3 regions of the Sphingomonas sp. Leaf28 genome follow, and region 2 is predicted to be linked to each of the others. Evidence: predicted binding sites of a transcription regulator. Region 2 holds the regulator's gene; each other region holds the start of a gene.
The links. The regulator LexA, encoded in region 2, represses DNA repair genes until DNA is damaged. The targets are predictions, from matches to a motif close to GTTCCNCNCTTGTTCT.
Positions count from the first base shown of each region.

Region 1: the regulator LexA is predicted to act here: its motif matches at 4,541-4,556, upstream of radA (DNA repair protein RadA).
Region 3: the regulator LexA is predicted to act here: its motif matches at 1,059-1,074, upstream of ASE79_RS02790 (PA0069 family radical SAM protein).

Region 1 covers NZ_LMKX01000011.1:309,614-316,813, forward strand. Annotated here, with positions in the region: gene ASE79_RS18990 (DUF423 domain-containing protein) at 1-308, opposite strand, end outside; gene ASE79_RS18995 (cation:proton antiporter) at 305-2,068, opposite strand; gene ASE79_RS19000 (iron-sulfur cluster assembly scaffold protein) at 2,068-2,499, opposite strand; gene ASE79_RS19005 (CvpA family protein) at 2,496-3,062, opposite strand; gene radA (DNA repair protein RadA) at 3,150-4,520, opposite strand; gene ASE79_RS19015 (glycosyltransferase family 4 protein) at 4,641-5,795, shown strand; gene ASE79_RS19020 (DUF2218 domain-containing protein) at 5,824-6,114, opposite strand; gene ASE79_RS19025 (PadR family transcriptional regulator) at 6,111-6,704, opposite strand; gene ASE79_RS19030 (replication-associated recombination protein A) at 6,880-7,200, shown strand, end outside.
Region 2 covers NZ_LMKX01000009.1:408,274-415,473, forward strand. Annotated here, with positions in the region: gene ASE79_RS15110 (ComEC/Rec2 family competence protein) at 1-1,252, shown strand, start outside; gene lexA (transcriptional repressor LexA) at 1,243-1,926, opposite strand; gene ASE79_RS15120 (molybdopterin molybdotransferase MoeA) at 1,995-3,176, opposite strand; gene ASE79_RS15125 (energy transducer TonB) at 3,616-4,350, shown strand; gene moaC (cyclic pyranopterin monophosphate synthase MoaC) at 4,439-4,906, opposite strand; gene trpC (indole-3-glycerol phosphate synthase TrpC) at 4,903-5,679, opposite strand; gene trpD (anthranilate phosphoribosyltransferase) at 5,681-6,661, opposite strand; gene ASE79_RS15145 (anthranilate synthase component II) at 6,658-7,200, opposite strand, start outside.
Region 3 covers NZ_LMKX01000001.1:581,043-588,242, reverse strand. Annotated here, with positions in the region: gene ASE79_RS02790 (PA0069 family radical SAM protein) at 1-1,035, opposite strand, end outside; gene ASE79_RS20150 (hypothetical protein) at 1,210-1,407, shown strand; gene ASE79_RS02785 (carboxylesterase/lipase family protein) at 1,443-2,837, opposite strand; gene ASE79_RS02780 (hypothetical protein) at 2,955-3,335, opposite strand; gene ASE79_RS02775 (organic hydroperoxide resistance protein) at 3,633-4,058, opposite strand; gene ASE79_RS02770 (MarR family winged helix-turn-helix transcriptional regulator) at 4,179-4,640, shown strand; tRNA gene ASE79_RS02765 (tRNA-Ala) at 4,802-4,877, opposite strand; gene ASE79_RS02760 (DUF2171 domain-containing protein) at 5,114-6,307, shown strand; gene ASE79_RS02755 (NADP-dependent oxidoreductase) at 6,449-7,200, shown strand, end outside.

The sequences.
Region 1 (7,200 bases), on a different contig from region 2:
GCGAGCCACAGCCAGCCCCCGATCAGCAACGCGCCGCCGATCGGCGTGATCGCCCCGAACCAGCGCGGCGCCCCCAGCGCCATCGCATAGAGCGTCACCGCGAAGATCGCCGCGCCGGCCACGAACAGCCAGGCGGGTCCGCGCGCCTCCATGCGGATCGCGACCAGCGCCGCGACCACGTGGACCAGCTGGTACTGCGCGCCGGTCTTCAGCCACTCCGCGGCGGCACCGCTCGCGCCGTGTGCGCCGAACGCGCCTGCAGCGACCGCGAGCGCGCCCGACAAGGCGGCGAGAATGACGATGATCATGGCTGGTCGTTCCCCCAGGGAAAGCGTTGCGCGGTCTCGGTGCGCGCCGCGCGGATGTCACCCGAGTCGATCTGGAACTGCAACCGCTCCTTGTCGCGCGCGCGATAGGCTTCCTCCGCGCGGTCGATATCGCCCGGCGCGACATCGAGCCCGCGCAACGCCAGCCGCGCCATCTTCACCGCCGATTCGAGCACTTCGCGGACCACCGCATTCGCCGACGTGTTCTTCAGCTTGACCAGCGCACGCCGATCATAGGCGCGGACGTAGATCGCCGCGTCGGGAAACGCCTCGTGCACGCCCTCGATCGTCGCGGGATCGAGCTGGTCGCCGTCCATGCAGAAGCAGATGACCTCCGCCTCCGCGGCGCCCGCCTGGCGCAACAGGTCGAGCCGCGTGCCGTCGCCATAATAGACCTTCGCGCCGAACTCGCCGGCGATGTCGATCATCTCGATATCGGTGTCGATCAGCGTCACCGGAATATCCTCCTCGAGCAGGATCTGGCCGACTGTCTGGCCAAACCGCCCATAGCCGACGATGATCGCGTTCGCGCCGTCGACCTTGGGACCGTCGCGCTGCTGCCCCTTGGCGACCGGCTCGGTCCGGAAGCGGCGCGTGATCCCCATCAGGAACGGCGTCGTCGCCATCGACAGCGTGATGATCGCGCCGAACAGGCTCGCCGCCTGTGGTTCGATCAGCAGCCCGGCCTGCGCCTGTGCGAACAGCACGAAGCCGAACTCGCCGCCCTGGCTCAGCAACAGGCCGAGCGCGAACGCCTGGCGCCACGTCATCTTGAATGCCATCCCGATCAGCATGATCACGCTGGTCTTGGTCAGGATCAGCGCGGCCGCCATCGCCATCACGAACAGCGGACGCTCGGCGATCGCGTTCAGATCGAGCACCATGCCGACCGCGAGGAAGAACAGCCCGAGGAGGATCGATCGGAACGGCTCGACATCGGCTTCGAGTTCGTGCCGGTACGGGCTGTCAGCGAGCATGACGCCGGCGATGAACGCGCCAAGCGCGGTCGACAGCCCGAGCCATTCCATGATCGCGGCGCTGGCGATGACCGTGAAAAGGCCGGCGAAGACGAACATTTCACGCTCGCCGAGATTGCCGATCAGGCGGAAGAACGGGCGAAGCAGGAAGCGGCCTGCGACGACAAGGCCGACGACCGCGAGCACCGTGTAGATCGCGAGCAGCCAGCCGGGCGGCGCGTTGGCGTCGGCGGGATTGCGGCTCATCGCCGCGACGATCGTGATGAGCGGGACGATCGAGAGATCTTGGAACAACAGGATCGAAAACGCGCGCTCGCCGAACGGCGTCTTCATACGGCCCGACGATCGCAGCATCGGCAGGACCTGCGCGGTCGAGGACAGCGCGAGCGGGAGCCCGAGCGCGAGTGCGGCAGGCAGCGAGAATCTAGCGCCGATCCAGACGATCGCGGTGATCGCCAGCCCGCAGATTGCGACCTGCAACAGGCCCAGCCCGAATATCTCCTCCTTCATCCGCCACAGGCGTGACGGATTGAGCTCAAGCCCGACGATGAACAGCAGCAGCGTGATGCCGAGTTCGGCGAAGCCGAGCTTGGATTCCGCATCGCCGACCAGGCCGAGCACATGCGGCCCGACGACCGCGCCCGCGACGAGATAGCCGAGCGTCGCACCCAGCCCGAGTCGCCGGAACAACAGCACGAACATCAACCCGAACCCAAGCAGTACGACTCCGTCGCGCAGCAGCGACGGCGACGTGCCCTCGGCCATCAGGCTTTGGCCTTTGCAGCGGTATCGGCGGCTTCGGCCGCGGCTTCGAACGCCAGCCGGATCGAGGGATGGCGCGCAGTGTAATCGAGCGCGGGGGTGAAGATATCCATCCCCGGCCAATCGGGCGCATCGCCTTCGCGCGCAAGCCAGGTGGTCAGCCCATCGCGCGCGGCGGCGAGTTCCGCAGGCGTCCGGCCGAGGATGTTGGCGGCGAGCAACGACGACGATGCCTGGCCCAGCGCGCAGGCGCGGACGAGCAGCCCGACCTCGCTCACGCGCCCCTCGGCGTCGACCGCGACGTCGATTGTCACGCGGCTGCCGCAGATAGGCGAGCGTTTCTCGGCGGTCGCCATCGGCGCGGGGAGGCGTTCGTGGTGCGGGATCGTCGCGGCGAGACGCAGGATCTCGGCGTTGTAGAGGGGCGCGCTCATGGCTTCGGCTCGCTTGCGTTATCGGATCGGGAGGGCGGCGTCATGGCGCCGAACACGGGTTTGCCGCGGCGGCGGCGGTCGACGAAATCGGCGATGCTGGCGCTGGTGGCGTTGAGCAGCGGGTAGGTACGCGACGTCGTCATCCAGCCGGGCCGGCGCGCGGGTCCGCCGCCCATCGTATCGATGACGAGCGTCGCGAGCAGGAAGACGAGGCTGGCGAGGATCAGGCCCTTGAGCGCGCCGAACCCGAAGCCGAGCGCGCGATCGACGGGTCCCAAGATCGACGTCCTGGTCCGTGCGCCGATCGCATTGGCGACCAGCCTTCCGCCGATATAGGTCAGCCCGGTGATGATCGCGAAGGCAAGCACCGCGGCGCCGCCGACGGTACCGATCATCGGCGACAGCGTGGCGGCGAGCGGGATGTGGAACAGCTTCAGCATCGCCACCATCGCGACCCAGGCGAACATCGACAGCACTTCCGTCACGAACCCGCGGATCAACCCGAGCACCGCCGACCCGGCGACGGCGAGCAGGACGACGATGTCTAGCGCGGTGAGGTTCATGGATCTGGAATAGGGATGCGCGCGCCGAACCGCTAGTGCGGGAGTTCGTGTCGCGTCCTCGCCAGCCCCGTCATACCCCGCGCGGTGCTACCCCCGCCCCATCATGTGATCGACGAACGAGGCCAGCGTCTTGAAGCCCGACAGTTTCATGCCGCTCTTCTCCCCCGTCATCGACGCCGGGACCAGCGCGCGCTCGAAGCCGAGCTTGCTCGCCTCCTTGAGCCGCAACGGCCCATGCGCGACCGGACGAATCTCGCCCGACAGCGCGACCTCGCCGAACGCCACCGCGTCGACGGGCACCGGGCGTTCCGACATCGCCGAAATCAGCGCCGCCGCCACCGCCAGGTCCGCCGCCGGATCCTGCACGCGGTAGCCGCCGGCGATGTTCAGATAGACTTCGGCATTCGAGAAGCTGAGCCCGCACCGCGCCTCGAGCACCGCGAGGATCATCGCGAGCCGCCCCGAATCCCAGCCGACCACCGCGCGCCGTGGCGTCGCGCCTGACGCAAGCCTAACGGTCAGCGCCTGGATCTCGACGAGCACCGGCCGAGTCCCCTCCAGCGCGGGGAACACCGTCGCGCCGGTCATCGCGTCGTCGCGGTGCGTGAGGAACAGCGACGACGGATTGCCGACCTCCGCCAGCCCCTCGGTCTGCATCGAGAAGACGCCGATCTCGTCGGTACCGCCGAAGCGGTTCTTGATCGCGCGCAGGATGCGATACTGGTGGCTGCGCTCGCCTTCGAACGACAGCACCGTGTCGACCATATGCTCGAGCACGCGCGGACCGGCGATCGAGCCGTCCTTGGTGACGTGCCCGACCAGCACCACCGCGGTGCCGCGTTCCTTGGCGAAGCGGATCAGCTCCTGCGCCGACGCGCGGACCTGGCTGACCGTACCGGGCGCGCCCTCGATCAGGTCCGAATGCATCGTCTGGATCGAATCGATCACGAGCATCGCCGGCGGCCGGGTCTGCAACGTCGTCAGGATGTCGCGCGTCGAGGTCGCCGCCGCGAGCTGCACCGGCGCATTGCCGAGCCCCAGCCGCCGCGCGCGCAGCCGCACCTGGTCGGCCGCCTCCTCGCCCGAGACATAGGCGACCGACTGGCCCGCGAGCGCCATCTTCGCCGCCGCCTGCAGCAGCAGCGTCGACTTGCCGATGCCGGGATCGCCCCCGATCAGCGTTGCCGATCCCTCGACGAACCCGCCGCCCAGCGCGCGGTCGAGCTCGGCGATGCCGGTCGCCATCCGGTCGGGCAGCTTGATCTCGGCATCGAGCCCGACGAGCTGGATCGCGCGGCCGCCGGTCTGCAGATTGTGCTTCGAATGGAACGGCGTCGCAGCGGTGTTCGCCTCCTCGACCAGCGTGTTCCATTCGTTGCAATCGGCGCACTGCCCCGCCCACCGGTGCGACACCGATCCACAGGACTGACATACATAACGTTTCTGGGGTTTCGCCATGGCGGCGGCTTAGCCCAGCAGGAACGATAAGGGAACATCGTTCGCCCAGATCGGCCCCGCAAAGCGCGTGCGGCCGGATTGTCTGGCGCTTGTCCACGTGCGGCGCTATCCGCCCGGAGGATGCAGCCGACCGATCTCCGTGTGGCCCTGTTCAGCGGCAATTATAATTATGTCCGCGACGGCGCGAACCAGTCGCTGAACCTGCTTGTCGGGCACCTGTTGTCGCGCGGCGTGCAGGTCCGCGTCTATTCGCCGACCGTCGCCAAGCCCGCCTTCCCCGCGATCGGCGATCTGGTCGACGTGCCCGCGATCCCGCTGGTCGGCGGTCGCGGCGAATATCGCGTCGCGCTGGGCATTACGCCGCGCGTGCGCCGCGACATCGATGCGTTCGCGCCCAACATCGTCCATGTCTCCGCGCCCGAGTTTCTCGGCCATGCCGCGGTCGCCTATGCCCGCACGCGCGCGATCGCGACGGTCGCCTCGTTCCACACGCGGTTCGAGACCTATTTCCGTTATTACCGGATGGGCTTTCTCGAGCCGCTCGCGAAAAAGCGGCTGACCCGCTTCTACAACCGGGTCGACGAGGTCGTCGTCCCCTCGCCCAGCATGGCCGAGCTGTTGCGCGGCTGGGGGGTGACCTCGTCGATCGGCATCTGGTCGCGCGGGATCGATCACGACCGGTTCAACCCGGCGCGGCGCGATCTGGCCTGGCGGCGCTCGCTCGGCATCGGCGATGACGAGATGGTCGTCGGGTTCCTCGGCCGGCTGGTGAAGGAAAAGGGCCTCGACGTCTTTGCCGACGTGCTGACCGAGTTGCGCCGCCGGGGCGTCCGCCACCGCGTCGTGGTGGTCGGCGAAGGCCCGGCGCGCGACTGGTTTGCGGAGCGCGTGCCCGAAGCGGTGTTCACCGGCTTCCAGTCGGGCGAGGCGCTCGGCCGCGCGGTCGCGTCGATGGACGTGTTCTTCAACCCCAGCGTCACCGAGACGTTCGGCAACGTCACGCTCGAGGCGATGGCGGCGAGCGTCCCCGTCGTCGCCGCGCGCGCGACCGGCGCGGTCGACCTGATCGACGACGGCCGCACCGGCTTCCTGGTGCCACCGACCGACATCGCCGGCTATGCCGACGCGATCGGCAGGATCGTCGCCGAGCCGGGCCTGCGCCACGCGATGGGCAGCGCCGGCCATGCCAAGGCGGCGGGCTATCGCTGGGACGTGATCAACCAGACCGTGCTCGACACCTACCTTGCGGTGATGGCGCGCCGCGAGCGCGGCTGATCGACCACCGATAACGCACCGATCGGCGTCAGACAGCCGCCCAGTCGAACGTCAGCGGCGCCTCGCGGAAGGCGAAGCGGTCGAGATGGCTCGACACCACGCCGCGCATCCGCTCGACATCCTCGCCGTCGGGGACCGTCAGCGCGACGTCCAGCGTCTCGCTGTCCGCGCGCATCTCCAGCACCGCGCCGTTCGGGAAGGCGATGCGGCCCTCCTCTTCCGACATCGTGACGTCCATCTTGTGACTCCAGTGCTTGGCAAGCTGCTGGAGATACTTGCTCGCCGAATGCGTCGGTACGCGTGCGACGGAGACGCTCACTTCAAGCGCTCGATCTTCTGCGCGACCTCGTCGATCAGTGCCGCCACGTCGTGCAGCGTATCCTCGTTGACGTCCTCGCGCATGAGCCGGTGCTGGAGCACCTGGCGAAGATTGCCCATTGCCCGCCGGATCGGCGCGCCATCGGTCCGCTCCGATTCCGCGCCCACCGCCGCCAGCCGCGCGAACAGCGCATCGACGATCGCGCTATTCTCGGCCAGATGCGCACGGCCCTCGTCGCTCGCCGCAAAGCGCTTCTTGGCGCCCTCCGACTGCTGCTCCTCGATCAGCCCCATCTCGTCGAGCATGCTGAGCGTCGGATAGACGACCCCCGGGCTCGGCGCATAACCGCCGCCGGTCAGCCCTTCGATCTCGCGGATCAGGTCGTAGCCGTGGCGTGGTGCGTCGGCGATCAGCTTCAGCATCACGAGCTTCAACTCGCCGCCATCGAACAGCCGGCGCCGACCACCGGGGCCGCCGCGATGCCCGTGCCGTCCATGCCCGCCATGACCGTCATGGCCCGGCCGACCGCGTTGCTCGCCGTCGCCACGCGGGCCACCGGTCCATGCTCCATATTCTGTACCAAACCGCATTTGAGTGTTCTCCGATATATCTTCGTTCATGACGCAAGATATATCGAAGACTATTTCGTGTTCAAGGGGGCGGTCGAAAGATTCGCGCAATTCTCGTCCGCCACGGGAAAGACGATCCGTAGAGGGAGGACGCGCATGGATGGGCAAACCGCCCCCCCGCCCCTATCTTTGCCGGATGGCCGACCTCTTCGCGGGCTTCGAACCCGCCCCCCCTACCGAAACGCCCCCCGAGAACGCGCCGCTCGCGGATCGCCTGCGCCCGCGCACGCTCGACGAGGTGGTCGGGCAGGATCACATCACCGGCCCCGAGGGTGCGATCGGCAGGATGGTGTCGGCGGGACGGCTATCCTCGATCATCCTGTGGGGCCCGCCCGGCACCGGCAAGACCACCATCGCACGGCTGCTCGCAGACGCGGTCGACCTGCGGTTCGTTGCGATATCGGCGGTGTTCTCGGGCGTGGCCGAACTGAAGAAGTCGTTCGCCGAAGCGCGCGAG
Region 2 (7,200 bases):
CCCTACTCTGTGTCGGAAGGGGTTAACGGCTTCCAACTCCTATAACAGTATGACCGGAAGCCAGGTGCCGACGATCCGCTCCTGCGTCGCCGCACTGCTGGTGTTGGTGGCGTTGGCGATGGGGCGGGAGGCGATGACGTTGCGACTCGTCGCGACGGGGGCGATGTGCGTGATGCTCGTGCTGCCCGAGTCCGCGGCCGGGCCGAGCTTCCAGCTCTCGTTTGCTGCGATCACGGCGATCATGGCGTTTCACGAACATCCGGCGATCCGGACCTTTTTCGGGGCGCATGACGAGGGGCGCGTTCGAAAGCTGGGACGCGGCGTGGCCTCGTTGCTGCTGACCGGGCTGTTGGTGGAAGTCGCGCTGATGCCGATCGCGGTGTTTCATTTCCATAAATCGGGTTTGTACGGTGCGTTCGCCAATATCATCGCGATCCCGTTGACGACGTTCGTCGTGATGCCGCTCGAGGCGCTGGCGCTGCTGCTCGATGTCGGGGGGATGGGCGCACCGGTCTGGTGGCTGGTGCAGACGTCGCTCGACGCGCTGTTGTGGCTTGCGCACCGCGTGGCCGATGCGCCGGGGTCGGTGCGGGCCTTGCCGGCGATGCCGAGTGCGGCGTTTGCGTTGATGGTCGTTGGCGGGATCTGGATTGCGTTGTGGCGGACGCGGTGGCGGCGGCTCGGCGCTCTGCCGTTGGCGGTGGGGGCGATCTGGGCGCTGACGACACCGCCGCCGGACATTCTGGTGACGGGAGACGGGCGGCATGTCGCGGTGCGGACGGCGGCGGGACTGGCGATGTTGCGGGACCGGGCGGGGGATTATACGCGCGCCACGCTCGCCGAAAATGGCGGGGTCGACGGCGAACCGTTGTTCCTGGCCGACCAGCCCGATGCGCGGTGCAGTCGGGATCTATGCGTGACCGATATCGCGGGGGGCGGGCGGACGTGGCGGGTTCTTGCGACGCGGAGCGCGTATATGGTGCCGATCGACCAGTTGCTCGCCGCGTGCCGGACCGCCGATATCGTCGTCAGCGAGCGGAGCTTGCCGAGTCGCTGTACGCCGCGATGGTTGCGGCTCGACCGAAATATGCTGCGGCGGACCGGCGGGGTGGCGGTGACGTTGGGGTCTGGTCGGGTCGAGACCATCCTGTCGCCGGGCGACCGTCATCCCTGGCGCGATCCGCCGAGGCTCGACGCCGGACCTGGGCAGGCCCGGCGTTTTAACCCGGCGGCGTACCGGTTTCAGTCGTAGCGGCGCAGGATGCCCGACAGCTTGCCCTGAACGCGGACTTGCGCCGGCGCATAGCGCTGAGGGTCGTAGGCGCGGTTGGCCGGATCGAGACGGACCATTGCGCCTTCGCGGCGGAAGAACTTGAGCGTGGCTTCGCTGTCCTCGATCAACGCGACGACGATCTCGCCATCGCGGGCGATATCGGTGCGGCGGATGAGCGCGTAGTCGCCGTCGAGGATGCCGGCTTCGACCATCGAATCACCCGACACCTCGAGCGCGTAATGTTCGCCGGTGCCCAGCAACGCGGCGGGGACGGCGAGCATCGTGCTACCTTCGAATGCCTCGATCGGAACGCCCGCGGCGATGCGACCGTGGAGCGGGATCTCGATGACGTCGTTGGCGGGCTGCGGCGTGGCGGCAGCGGGCGCCGCCTTCACGTTCGACGACTTAGCGGCGACCTTCTTTTCAGGCTTTTCCGGACGCTCCGGCATCCGCAGCACTTCGAGTGCGCGCGCGCGGTTCGGCAGGCGGCGGATGAAGTTGCGCTCCTCGAGCGCGCTGATCAGACGGTGGACGCCCGACTTGGATTTCAGGTCGAGCGCGTCCTTCATTTCCTCGAACGACGGCGACACACCGGTATCGTTGAGGCGATCATTGATGAAGCAGACGAGTTCGTGCTGCTTGCGCGTGAGCATGGCGGTTCTCCGTCCGGAACAGACGAGGAACTTCTATGGAACATAGTTGACCCCGTCAAGCGCCCGCATCACGCAATGACGAGGATTTCCGCCGATTCGCCCGCTTTTGCCACCGGTGCGCTGCCGGGGCGCACGATCAGGCAGGTCGAGCGGGCGAGCGTCAGCAGCATCGAGCTGTCCTGGATCGTCGACGCATAGGCCTTGCCGTCGCGCAGTTCGGCACGGAGATAATCGGTCCGCGCGTTGTTGGCCGGCAGGTCTTCGCCGAGCAGCGCATGCGTCGCTTGCGGTAGCGGATCGCTTGCGCCGGCCATGTGCGCGACGACGGGTTTCACGAACAGGATTGCGGTGACGAACGCGGAGACCGGATTGCCGGGAAGCCCGAGGACCATCATGTCGCCGATCCTGCCGGCCATCATCGGCTTGCCGGGGCGCAGCGCGATCCGCCAGAAATCGATCGTTCCGCCCGCTGCCTCGATCGCCGGGCGGACGAGGTCGTGATCGCCGACCGACGCGCCGCCGGTGGTGACGAGGAGGTCGGCCTGAACGCTCGCGAAGGCGTCGCGCAGGACGTCGAGATTGTCGGGCAGGATGCCGAGATCGATGACGTCGACGGGCATGTCGGCGAGCATCGCGGCGAGCATGATGCCGTTCGATTCGGGGAGCGCGACGCCATCGGTGGTCGAGCCCGGCGGGACGAGTTCGTCACCGGTGGCGGCGACCGCGACGCGGACTCGGCGGTTGACCGTGACGCTGCCATGGCCGCCGGTCGCGGCGACGGCGATGCGCGCGGGGCTGAGGCGCTGGCCTGCCGCGATCAGACGCGTGCCGGTCGAGAAGTCTAGGCCCTTGCGGCGGGTGTTGCGCCCCAGCATCGGCGGGCCTTCGCCGGCGAGGATCAGCGTGGCGCCGTCGCGCTCGGCCTCTTCCTGGACCATGACGGTGTCAGCGCCCTCGGGCATCGCGGCGCCGGTGAAGATGCGGGTGGCTTGGCCTGTGGCGACGGCGCCGGTGAAGGGGCGGCCGGCGGCGCTCTCGCCGATGACGGTCCAGGGGCCGGGGAGGTCGGCGAAACGGATCGCGTAGCCGTCCATCGCCGAGAGATCGGCGGCGGGTTGGGTCCGGCGGGCGAGGATATCCTCGGCGGCCCAGCGGCCGGCGGCGTCGCGCAGGGGAACGGTCTCATGGCCGACGCGGGGGGCCATGGCGAAGAGGCGGGTCTGGGCTTCGGCGACGGGGATTAGGGTCATGCGTAAGTCTCTGTTTTCGGGCGGTTCGGAAAAGTGAAGTATAGGAAGTAGAGACGCTGGGAGGTGTTTGGCGGGTCGTCGTTTGGCGGGGTGTCGTAAGGGGAAGCGCGGGGGTGGGTCGGTATGTTCCGTGCTGTGCCATTCGATCGTTGTGTAGGACAGGTGTTGTTGGGGTGGAGCGGCGGTCGCGCGTTTCGGCTGCATCGGTCGATACCGAACTTCAGCGACTGCTTCCTTGTTCTCCCGCGAAGGCGGGAGCCCAGGCTGGGTCCCCGCCTTCGCGGGGAAACAGGGTGGGGCGGGTGGCGCTGGTTATCACTTGGGCTTTCCCAACTGGGCCCCGGCCTTCGCCGGGGTGGAGGTAGTGGGGGCGCTGGCCAGCGTGCGTTCATGCGGTGAGGGGCTTTTCTGGCGCGCAATGACGCACCAGATCAATAGGATGACCGCGACGCAGCCACGGACGAGAGACAGGATCGGCGCGGCGATCGGGGCGGTCGTGTTGCCGGGGATGCTTGGCTATGCGCTTCTCAACGGGCTGGTCGTGCCGATGCCGGCGGCGGTCGGGGAGGCGTTGAAGGTGTTCGGGGTGGCGCCGCCGCCGCCGCCGCCGCCGGTCGAAAAGGTCAAGCCGCGGCCGTCGCTCAGCCGGAAGCCCGAGGGGGCTGCATCGCCGCCCAATCTCAAGTCGAAGGCGACCGAGCTCGTGGCGCCGCCGCCGGTGGTGCCGATCGTGGTGCCGCCGCCGCTGGTGGTGGCGGAAAAGGCCGGGCTGGGCGCGCAGGCGACGGCGGGCGCCTCGGACGTGCGCGGGCCGGGGACCGGGAGCGGCGGGATCGGCAATGGCACCGGGAGCGGTGGGTCTGGCGATGGCGACGGTGGGGGTGGCGAGGAGACGCCGCCGCGGTGGCGCAAGGGGCGGCTGAAGGACTCCGACTATCCGCGCGAGGCGGCGGAGACGGGGATCCGTGGCCGGGTGTCGGTGCGGTATGTGGTCGGGACGGATGGACGGGTTACGCGGTGTCGAGTGACTGGATCCAGCGGGAGCCGGGAACTGGATGCGCTGACGTGTCGGTTGATCGAGCAGCGGTTTCGGTATGACCCTTCGCTCGATGCGGCGGGGCGGCCGGTGGAGTCGACGATCGTCGAGGATCACGAATGGGCTATGGATGACTGATCGGGCTTGAGGGGCGGCCGTCTTGCTTGGCTTGCCCTCACCCTCGACGCCTTTGGCGTCTTTCCCTCTCCCCGTTGGGGAGAGGGTTTCAGGCGGTCCAGTTGCCGGATTTCCCGCCTGATTTGGCGCGGACGCGGATGTCGGAGAGGACCATCGTCTTGTCGATCGCTTTGGCCATGTCGTAGATCGTCAGCAGCGTGACCGTCGCGGCGGTGAGCGCTTCCATCTCGACGCCGGTCTTGCCTTCGGTCGAGGCGGTTGCGGTCGCGGTGACGCCGGTCGCGTCGACGACGAGGTCGATCTCGACCTTGGTCAGCGGGAGCGGGTGGCAGAGTGGGATGAGGTCGCTGGTGCGCTTGGCCGCCATGATCCCGGCGACGCGCGCGACCGCGAGGACGTCGCCCTTCTTGGCCGTGCCCGCGCCGATCGCGGCGGCGGCTTCGGCGGACATGGTGATCCGACCCGAGGCGACGGCCTCGCGCGCGGTGACCGCCTTGCCGCCGACATCGACCATCCGTGCCGCGCCCGCTTCGTCGATGTGCGTGAGACCGGTCACCCTACAAGCGCTCGCGTCGCGGCCTCGACATCGTCCTGGCGCATCAGCGCTTCGCCGATCAGGAAGCAGCGTATGTCGTGCTCGGCCATCGCGTCGAGCTCGGCGCGCGTGGTGAGGCCGCTTTCGGCGACGAAGGTGCAGTCCTTCGGGGCACGGCTCACCAGCTCGTAGGTGCGGTTGAAGTCGACGGTGAAGTCGCGCAGGTCGCGGTTGTTGACGCCGATCAGCCGCGACTTGAGTTTGAGCGCGCGCTCCATTTCGTGCGCGTCGTGGACTTCGACCAGCACGTCCATGCCGCATTCGAGCGCGGACGCCTCGATCTCCGCCATCTGCACGTCGTCGAGCGCGGCGACGATGATGAGGATGCAGTCGGCGCCGATCGCGCGCGCCTCGGTCGACTGCCAGGGGTCGACCATGAAGTCCTTGCGCAGGACGGGGATCGAGACCGCGTCGCGCGCGGCGGTCAGGTAGGCGTCGGCGCCCTGGAACCATTTTTCGTCGGTCAGGACGGACAGGCACGCGGCACCGCCGGCTTCATAGGCGCGGGCGTGCGCGACGGGATCGAAGTCGGCGCGGATCAGGCCCTTCGAGGGGCTGGCCTTCTTGACCTCGGCGACCAGCGCGTAGCCGGGCTTGGCGTCAAGAGCCGCGCGGAAGCCGCGTGGTTTGGACATGCGGGCGATCCCGGCGTCGATATCGGCGAGCGAGGTGGTGGCCTTGCGTGCGGCGACTTCGGCGCGCTTGGTCTCGAGGATACGGTCGAGCATGGTCATGTCAGTAGGCGATCCAGCGGGCGAGCAGCGCGTCGGCGCTGCCGGTGTCGAGGGCGGTGGCGGCTTTCGCGACGCCATCGACAAGGGTGGGGACGGTGCCGGCGACCATCAAGGCGGCGGCGGCGTTGAGCAGGACGGCGTCGCGGTATGCGCCCGTCTCGCCCTTGAGCAGGCGGCGGAGCGCGTCGGCGTTGTGGTGCGCGTCGCCGCCACGGATGTCGGTGATCGCGTGGGCGGTAAGGCCGGCATCTTCGGGGGCGATGCGCGCGGGGAGCGAGACGCTGCCGACCGAAGCGACGATGCTGGGGCCCGCGCCGGAGAGTTCGTCGAGGCCTTCTTCGCCCGAGACGACGAGCGCGGCCTGCGTGCCGAGCTGTTCGAGCGCGTCGGCGTAGAGCGTCACGTAGTCGGGGCGCGCGATGCCGATCAGCTGGCGGGTGGTGCCGGCCGGGTTGGCGAGCGGGCCCATCAGGTTGAAGATGGTGCGCTTGCCGATGCGCTGCCGGATCGGGGTGATGCGCTTCATCGCCGGGTGGTGGTTCGCGGCGAACAGGAAGGCGATGCCGATGTCGTTGAGGCTCGCCTCGGCGGTGGCGCCGGCGCGGTCCATGTCGAGGCCGAGGACTTCGAGCGTGTCGGCGGCGCCGGCCTTGCTGGAGGCGGCGCGGTTGCCGTGCTTGGCGACGGGGACGCCGCACGCCGCGACGACGAGTGCGACTGCGGTCGAGACGTTGACCGTGTGGTGGCCATCGCCGCCGGTGCCGCAGACGTCGATCGCGCCTGCGGGGGCGTCGATCGGGATCATCCGGTTGCGCAGTGCGCGCGCGGCTTCGGCGATCTCGATGCTGGTTTCGCCGCGCGCCGACAGATCGATCAGGAAGGTCGCGATCGCGTCGTCGCCGGCGCGCGCGTCGAGGATGTCGGCGAACGCTTCGCGGGCGGATTCGCGCGAGAGGGGGGAGGACGGGTCGGGGAGGATCATAGTCCCCTCCCGCCTGCGGGAGGGGTTAGGGGAGGGGCTTCGCTCTTCGTGGGCGCGGCGGTTGCGGCGCTGCCCTCCCCCGACCCCTCCCGCAGGCGGGAGGGGAGTTGATGGGGAATGTCGGCCATCTTGAGGAAATTGGCGAGCATCGCGTGGCCGTGTTCGGTGGCGATGCTCTCGGGGTGGAACTGGACGCCGTGGATCGGCAGCGTCTTGTGACGGAAGCCCATGACGGTGCCGTCCTGCGCGGTGGCGTTCACCACCAGCGTGTCGGGGACCGCGTTGACGATCAGCGAGTGGTAGCGCGTGGCGATGAACGGCGAGGGGAGTCCGGCGTAGAGCCCGGTATCGTCGTGGAGGACGGGCGAGGTCTTGCCGTGCATCAGCCCGCCGCGCTCGACCTTGCCGCCGAAATGCTGGCCGATCGCCTGATGGCCCAGGCACACGCCGAGCAGCGGCTTGCCCGCGTCCGCGCAGGCGGCGACGAGGTCGAGGCTGACGCCTGCCTCGGTCGGCGTGCAGGGGCCGGGGGAGATGAG
Region 3 (7,200 bases), on a different contig from region 2:
GAACAGGTCGCTCCGCAGTGCGATGCGCTCCTGGTTCAGGCCATGTTTAGCGCAGGCGATCCGAAACCGCGTCGCCAGCAGGTCTGCCCAAGGTCCTTGTCCCTTCATCCGCGTGAAGAAGTTCGGGTCGTTGTCCTTGCCGCCGCGCAACGACGCGATCGTCGTCATCACCTTCCCCGCGCGATCGGGAAAATGCTCGTCGAGCCACGCGCGGAACAACGGGGCCACTTCGTGCGGGAGGCGCACGGGGATGAAGAACGCCCGGGTCGCGCCCGCTTTGGCAGCGCGCGCGATGAGAGTTTCGATCTCGTGATCGGTGATCGCCGGGATCACGGGTGAGATCGAGACATAGACCGGCACCCCCGCATCGGCGAGTTTGCGCACCGCCGCCAGTCGCCGCTCGGGATGCGGCGCACGCGGTTCGACTGTCGACGCGATCTTCGGATCGAGAGAGGTGATCGACATCGCCACCGCCGCTAGCCGCTTCGCCGCCATCGGTGCCAGCAGGTCCAGGTCGCGCACGACACGGTCGGATTTGGTCGTGATCGTCAGCGGATGATCGGTCTCCGCCAGCACCTCGATGATGCCGCGCGTGATCCGCCAGTCGCTCTCGATCGGCTGATAGGGATCGGTGTTCGTCCCCAGCGCCATCGGCGCGGCGACATAGCCGGGCTTGCCGAGCTCCGCGCGCAACAGGGTGGCGGCGGACGGCTTGGCGAACAGCCTGCTTTCGAAATCGAGCCCCGGCGAGAGGTCATGAAACGCATGGCTCGGGCGCGCGAAACAATAGATGCAGCCGTGTTCGCAGCCGCGATACGGGTTGACCGAGCGATCGAACGGGACGTCAGGCGAGGCGTTGCGGCTAATGATCGTCCTCGGAGTTTCGACTGTCACCGTCGTTCGAAGCTTCGGTGCGATCCCGTCGATCCCCTCGCGCATGTCGAGCCAGTCGCCGTCCAGCTCGGTCTGCGGCAGGTTGAAACGCCGGCTCTCGTCGTTTCGTGTTGCGCCGCGAACTGGTCGACCCGTCGTCATCGCTCGACGATACGCCAGGATTGCGAACAAAGATAGAACGAAACGGTGGGGCGCACACCCGGGCAGAACTGAAAACTTGATCTAGGTTTATTAAACTTGGCAGCCATTATAAAGACTTGCGTGCCGGACGAATGAGCGCTCGCGGCCTGTCGGGATATCGCTTAGGGCGACGGGATGACGGGACAAATTACCACGGTGGAGCGAGCATTCGAACTGGCACGGTCGGGCGAATGCGAGTCGGTCAATGCGCTGCGTCAGCGGTTGCGGCGAGAGGGCTATGACGCAGTGCATCTTCATCTGCACGGCGCGTCGATCAACAAGCAGCTCGTCGACCTGATCCATGCGGCTCGCGGCGGGTCCGCCCTCGCATAGGACAGCCCCGCCGCGCAGCATGGAGGGGGTGGGCTCTAACGCTTGTCCTCGACCAGTGCCGCGCCACCGCTCGAGTCGAGCTCGAGCATTTTCGGCGTGCGCGCACTTGTTGCCGGCCAATGTGGCAGGCCCGCCCCGTTTGGATCGCCACGCTTCACGAAATTGACCAGATAGGTGCTCGCGGTCCGTCCCGCCGCCCGGTCGGCCGTGCTGGTCTTCGCGCCATATTTGATCGCGGCGGTATCGAAGAAGAACGGAATGTCGGATGCATGCGATGCACCGGCGGTCTTGTCGGTCCGTGCCGATGACGCGACATATGAGAACCGGTAATAATAGGTCGGCACGCCTTTCGCGGCGAGCAAAGCCGCGGTGTCGCGCGCGCCCTCGATCATATAGCCTTGCGGACCGCCGATATCGTCGCTGGTCGCGCCGATCATCACCGGAACCCTGGCAAAGTTTCCCGCTTCAAACGCCGCGACCGGATCGACCGCGATGCGGCCGTCGACGACGGGCTTGCTGTAGGTTTGCGGTCCCGAGCCGGGGGTGAACATCGCCGCCAGGTTCAGCCCGTCGGTCACTTGATCTGCCGAAAGCCGCCGAAGCTTTGCGAGCGCCTGCGGATCGTCGGGCGCGATCCCCTTCGACTGCGCGAACGCAACGCCGACCGCCTCGGCAGACTCGATCGTGCTGGCAGGCCCGGCCCCGGGGCCGCCTGACATCACGACCGCTTTATTGAACGTCCCGCGGGCCATCGGTGACGTCAGCAGCGTATGGACCGACATGCCGCCCGCGCTTTCTCCGATGATGGTCACATTCGCAGGATCACCACCGAATGCGGCGATATTATGCTGCACCCATTTCAGCGCCGCGAGCTGATCCATATAGCCGTAATTGCCGAGCAACCCCCGATCCGGGTTCTGGTGACTCAATTGCGGGTGCGCGAACGTGCCGAACCGGCCTAGGCGGTAGTTGAAGCTGACGACCATGATACCCGACTTGGCGAGCGCGCTGCCCGAATAGGTCGGCGGCGATGACCCGCCATTGACGAAGCCGCCACCGTAGATCCACACCATCACCGGCAATTTGGACGAGGCACCGGCGGGCTTCCACACATTGGCATAGAGGCAATCCTCGGCCGGCGGCGTGCCGAGCGGCGCGGCATCGCTCGGGAAAGGCTTTTGCATGCAATCATTGGTGTAGCGACTCGCGTCGCGTTCGCCTGACCAGCGAGCGACGGGCTGGGGCGCACGCCAGCGAAGCGGCCCGACGGGCGGCGCGGCGAACGGGATACCCTTGAACGCGATGACGCCGTCGGTAGCGCGCCCGCGTAGCTTGCCGCTGTCGAGTGTGACGTGCGTCTCGACCGACGTTGTTTGCGCGAGCGCCGAACTGGCCAGCAGTGTCGCCACAATGGCTGAGGTCAAACGCATGGCAATATCCTTGAAGCTGATCGGGACAACCGGGTCAGCCTAAGGGTGCGTCCGCCACGATACCAGACGATCCGGTATGGAAAATAGTGGGGCCGGCCGTCCGGCCGGCCCCAGGAATCAGGCCTTCTTGCGCGCGCGCTTCGGGCTTGCAGCGGCTTCAATGTCTTCCTCTTCGTCCGGCGTATCTTCGCCGGCTTCGGTCAGCGCCTGTCCAAGCGCTTTCAGCTTCTCCTGCGACGAATCGGCCTTCTCGGCGATCTTCGTCGTCGCGGTGCCCAGTCGGTGCAGAAGCGCATGGACGCGGTCCGCGTCGGGCGTGTCCTTCTCGAGCTGCTTGCGCAGCGATCCGAGGTCGCGCAAAATACCCTTGGCGCCCGAAACGTCGCTATCGGCCAGCGCTGCTTCCCAATCCTCGACCATGTCGGCGCCTTTGGTCGGCTTGGTCGCATCCAGTCCGCGATTGATCGCGTTCATCGTTCCGGCGAATTTAACAGCCATGTCATTCTCTCCACGAAGCCTGTGTTGGCGATCGTGAACGCGGATGTATCGCTGTAATGTCCGGCCCGATCGGACTACTTTATTGCTCTCGCTCAAGATAAACGCAGAAACCGCGCAAGCCGTATCCTAGGTTGCTTTTCAGGACCGCCCGCAGCGCTGCTGGCGGGGACTGTCGCACACCGGGAAGCGTACGCAGTCTGCAACACGATGGCTCGCCGGGAGGGATTCCCGGCCGGAAAACGGTGCAGCACACAGCACGGAAGCGCCATGTCCTGCACCGACATCGTGTCGAAGGCCTCAGGCGAGCGTCAGGCCCACGTCGACATTGCCGCGCGTGGCGTTCGAATAGGGGCAGATCTGGTGGGCCGCATCGACGAGCTTCTGCGCCTCGTCACGCTCGAGGCCCGGCAGCGATACCGTCAGATCCGTCGTGATGCCAAAGCCACCCTCCGAGCGCGGGCCGATGCCGACCTTGGCCGTGACCGCGACGTCTGCAGGCAGCTTCATCTTCAACTGCTGGCCGGCGACCTTCAGCGCACCGATGAAGCACGCGGAATAGCCCGCCGCGAACAACTGTTCGGGATTGCTGCCATCGCCGCCTGCGCCGCCCAGTTCCTTTGGCGTCGACAGGGCAACGTCGAACCGGCCGTCCTGCGACCGCGCGTGACCGTCACGGCCTCCGGTTGCGGTGGCTTCAGTGGTGTATTTTACGTCGATCGACATTCCGGGTCTCCAATTGCTTATCGCGATAATCATTTAGCCGCGGCCGACGGCACTGTCCAGTATCATTTTGCGCGATAATCATTTGCGTGGTAGGCAGCTGGCCTAGAAGGAGCCTGTCTCGTGTCCGTCCCACTCCCACTCGACGACCAGCTTTGCTTTTCGCTCTACGCGGCGACGATCGCGATCAACCGCGCGTACAAGCCAGTTCTCGACGGGCTTGGCATCACCTATCCGCAGTTTCTGGTCCTGCAGACGCTCAACGAGGCGGAGGATGGTCGTTCGATCGGCGCGATTGCCGAACGGCTCGCGCTCGAGCCGAGCACCATCACGCCGCTGGCAAAACGCCTCGAGGCCGCAGGACTTGTCACACGGATCCGCAACCCGGCCGACGAACGCGAGGTCCGGGTTCGCCTGACCGATGCGGGAAGGGCATGCTGGGCCGAGACGGGGTGCCTCGGCCCGCTGATCGTCGAGCGATCGGGAATGACGCCGGACCGGCTCGCATCGCTGAATGCCGAGGTGGCGGCGCTTCGTCAGGCGCTCGCACTCAAGCCCGGAGATCTGCCAAGCATCACGGAGTGACGGCAATGTGGGTCTGGCGTGTGTAGCAAACCGGCCTGATTCACACCGCGCCGATAGATTATCAGTGCTGGAGACTCTGAGGCGGTAATAGGCTGGCGACACTAAAGATGCTGCGTCACTAGCGGCTCATCTCAGACCAAACTGTGTCGGTCACCGTCGCGTGGTGGAGCCGAGGGGAATCGAACCCCTGACCTCTGCAGTGCGATTGCAGCGCTCTCCCATCTGAGCTACGGCCCCGCGCGGTTGGCCACAGGCCATGATCGCGCCTTAACGGGTCGATTTGGGGGATGCAACCGGGTTGTGAGACCGGGTCCGCCTGATCTGTAGCACGTCGTCGCAACGCAGCTTCGTGTCACCGTCAAGTTGCCGCAAACACAGGAACTATCAAAGGCATCGGCGTTTGTAGACGGTGGAGTGCACGGCGTCGCATTCGATGACACCGGCAGCCGCAGGACAGCAATTAGGAGGTTCCTATGGTCTACGAACGCAATACCCGAGATCGCCAGTCGGGCGACTATTATGGTCGGCCGAACTCGCAGGATTACGGCCGCGATTTCCGGTCTGATGGTGGCGATTACGGTCGATCCAGTGCGCGCGACTATGCAGCAGCCGGTGAATATGATCGCGACGGCAACCGCGGGCGTGACGACCAAGGCAATCGTGGCCGCTATGGCAGCGAGCAGCGCGACGAGGGCGGTCGCGACTATTATGGCGGCCATAATGATCGCCAGCAGCCGACCGGCGGTGACCGCTATGGCCAACCGCAGTCGGGCCAGTCGCGCTACGGACAGCAGGCCTATGGCCAGCGTGGCCAAGGCCCGCGCGATACCGAATATCATGGCAGCTATGCATCGGACGGTCATCGCTTCCAGGACGTCGGCCGTAACCGCCACGCGGACGACGACAATCGTCGCAGCGAGCCCCGCGGCGACGATCGCGGCTATGGCCGCCAGCCGCAGGGTTACGACTATGACGATCGCGGCTTTATCGCGCGTGCGGGCGACGAAGTGCGTTCGTGGTTCGGCGACGACGAAGCGGAGCGCCGTCGCGAGGCCGATGCACGCTATGACGAGCGGTCCTATGGCAATCCGGGCGATCGATCGTCCGGCAGTCGGTCGTCGAGCACGCACGACGATCATTACCACAATTGGCGCAGCACGCAGATCGCCGCGCTCGACCGCGACTATGACGAGTATCGCAACGAGAACCGCACGAAGTTCGAGAATGAATTTTCGTCGTGGCGCACCGAGCGTCAGGGCCAGCGCAGTTCGCTGTCGCTGGTCACCGAGCATATGGAAGTCGTCGGTTCCGACGGCAGCCATGTCGGCACCGTCGACAAGGTGAAGGGCGATCGCATCCTCCTGACCAAGAACGACCGCGATGCGGGCGGCGTGCATCACTCGATCCCGTCGCGTTGGATCAAGACCGTCGACGGCAAGGTGAACCTGTCGAAGTCGGCGGACGAAGCCAAGGCGGCGTGGAAAGAGGAAGAGCGCAACTCGGCGATGTTCGAGTATGGCGACCGCACCGGCGGCGACAAGAAGGACGCCAGTGCAACCGGTTACGCGTCGACCACGCAGGCCGGCGGCACCACCACGACGGGTGCTGCATCGACCACCGGCACGACGTCGGACACGCTCGGTAAGTCGGGTTCGGGCACGTACTGATCCTGTGATTGCATCGGCCGGTGTCGCCTGACGCCGGCCGGCAACGAGCCCGGGCGGAAACGTCCGGGCTTTTTTGCGGGTTGCGCGGCACATGCGTTTCGCCATACCCATAATACGAATATTCAAGACAGGAGCAAAGCTATGGCCCGTGCATGGAGCCTGAAGACTCGTCCGCAAGGCATGCCCAAGCATACCGACTTCGCCATGATCGATCTCGACCAGCCGACGCTCGGCGCCGGTGAGGTCCGTATTGCCAACCGTTGGCTGTCGGTCGATCCGTACATGCGCGGGCGGATGAACGACGTGAAGAGCTATGTTCCGCCGTTCGCGCTGGGTGAGGCGATGCAGGGCGGCGCGGTCGGCGAGGTCGTCGAGAGCAACGACGACGGGATCAAGGTCGGCGACATGGTGCTGCACATGGCCGGCTGGCGCGACGAGGCGGTCGTCCCTGCCACGCAGGTGCAGAAGCTGCCCGCGCTCGACGTGCCGCCCCAGGCGTTTCTCGGCCAGCTCGGCATGCCGGGGATGACCGGCTATTTCGGGCTGCTCGCGGTCGCCGAGGCGAAGGCGGGCGACACGGTGTTCGTGTCGGCGGCGGCGGGCGCGGTCGGCTCGACCGTCGTGCAGGTCGCGAAGGCCAAGGGCATGACCGTGATCGGATCGGCCGGCGGTGCAGAGAAATGCGCGTGGGTGAAGTCGCTCGGGGCGGACGCTGTGATTGACTATAAGGGCGACGTGCCGGTGGTGAAGGCGCTCGGCGAGGCGGCACCAAAGGGCATCGACGTCTATTTCGACAATGTCGGCGGCGAGCATCTCGACGCGGCGCTGGCGCACGCCAACCTGCATGCGCGGTTCGCGATCTGCGGCATGATCGACGTCTACAATAGCGGTGC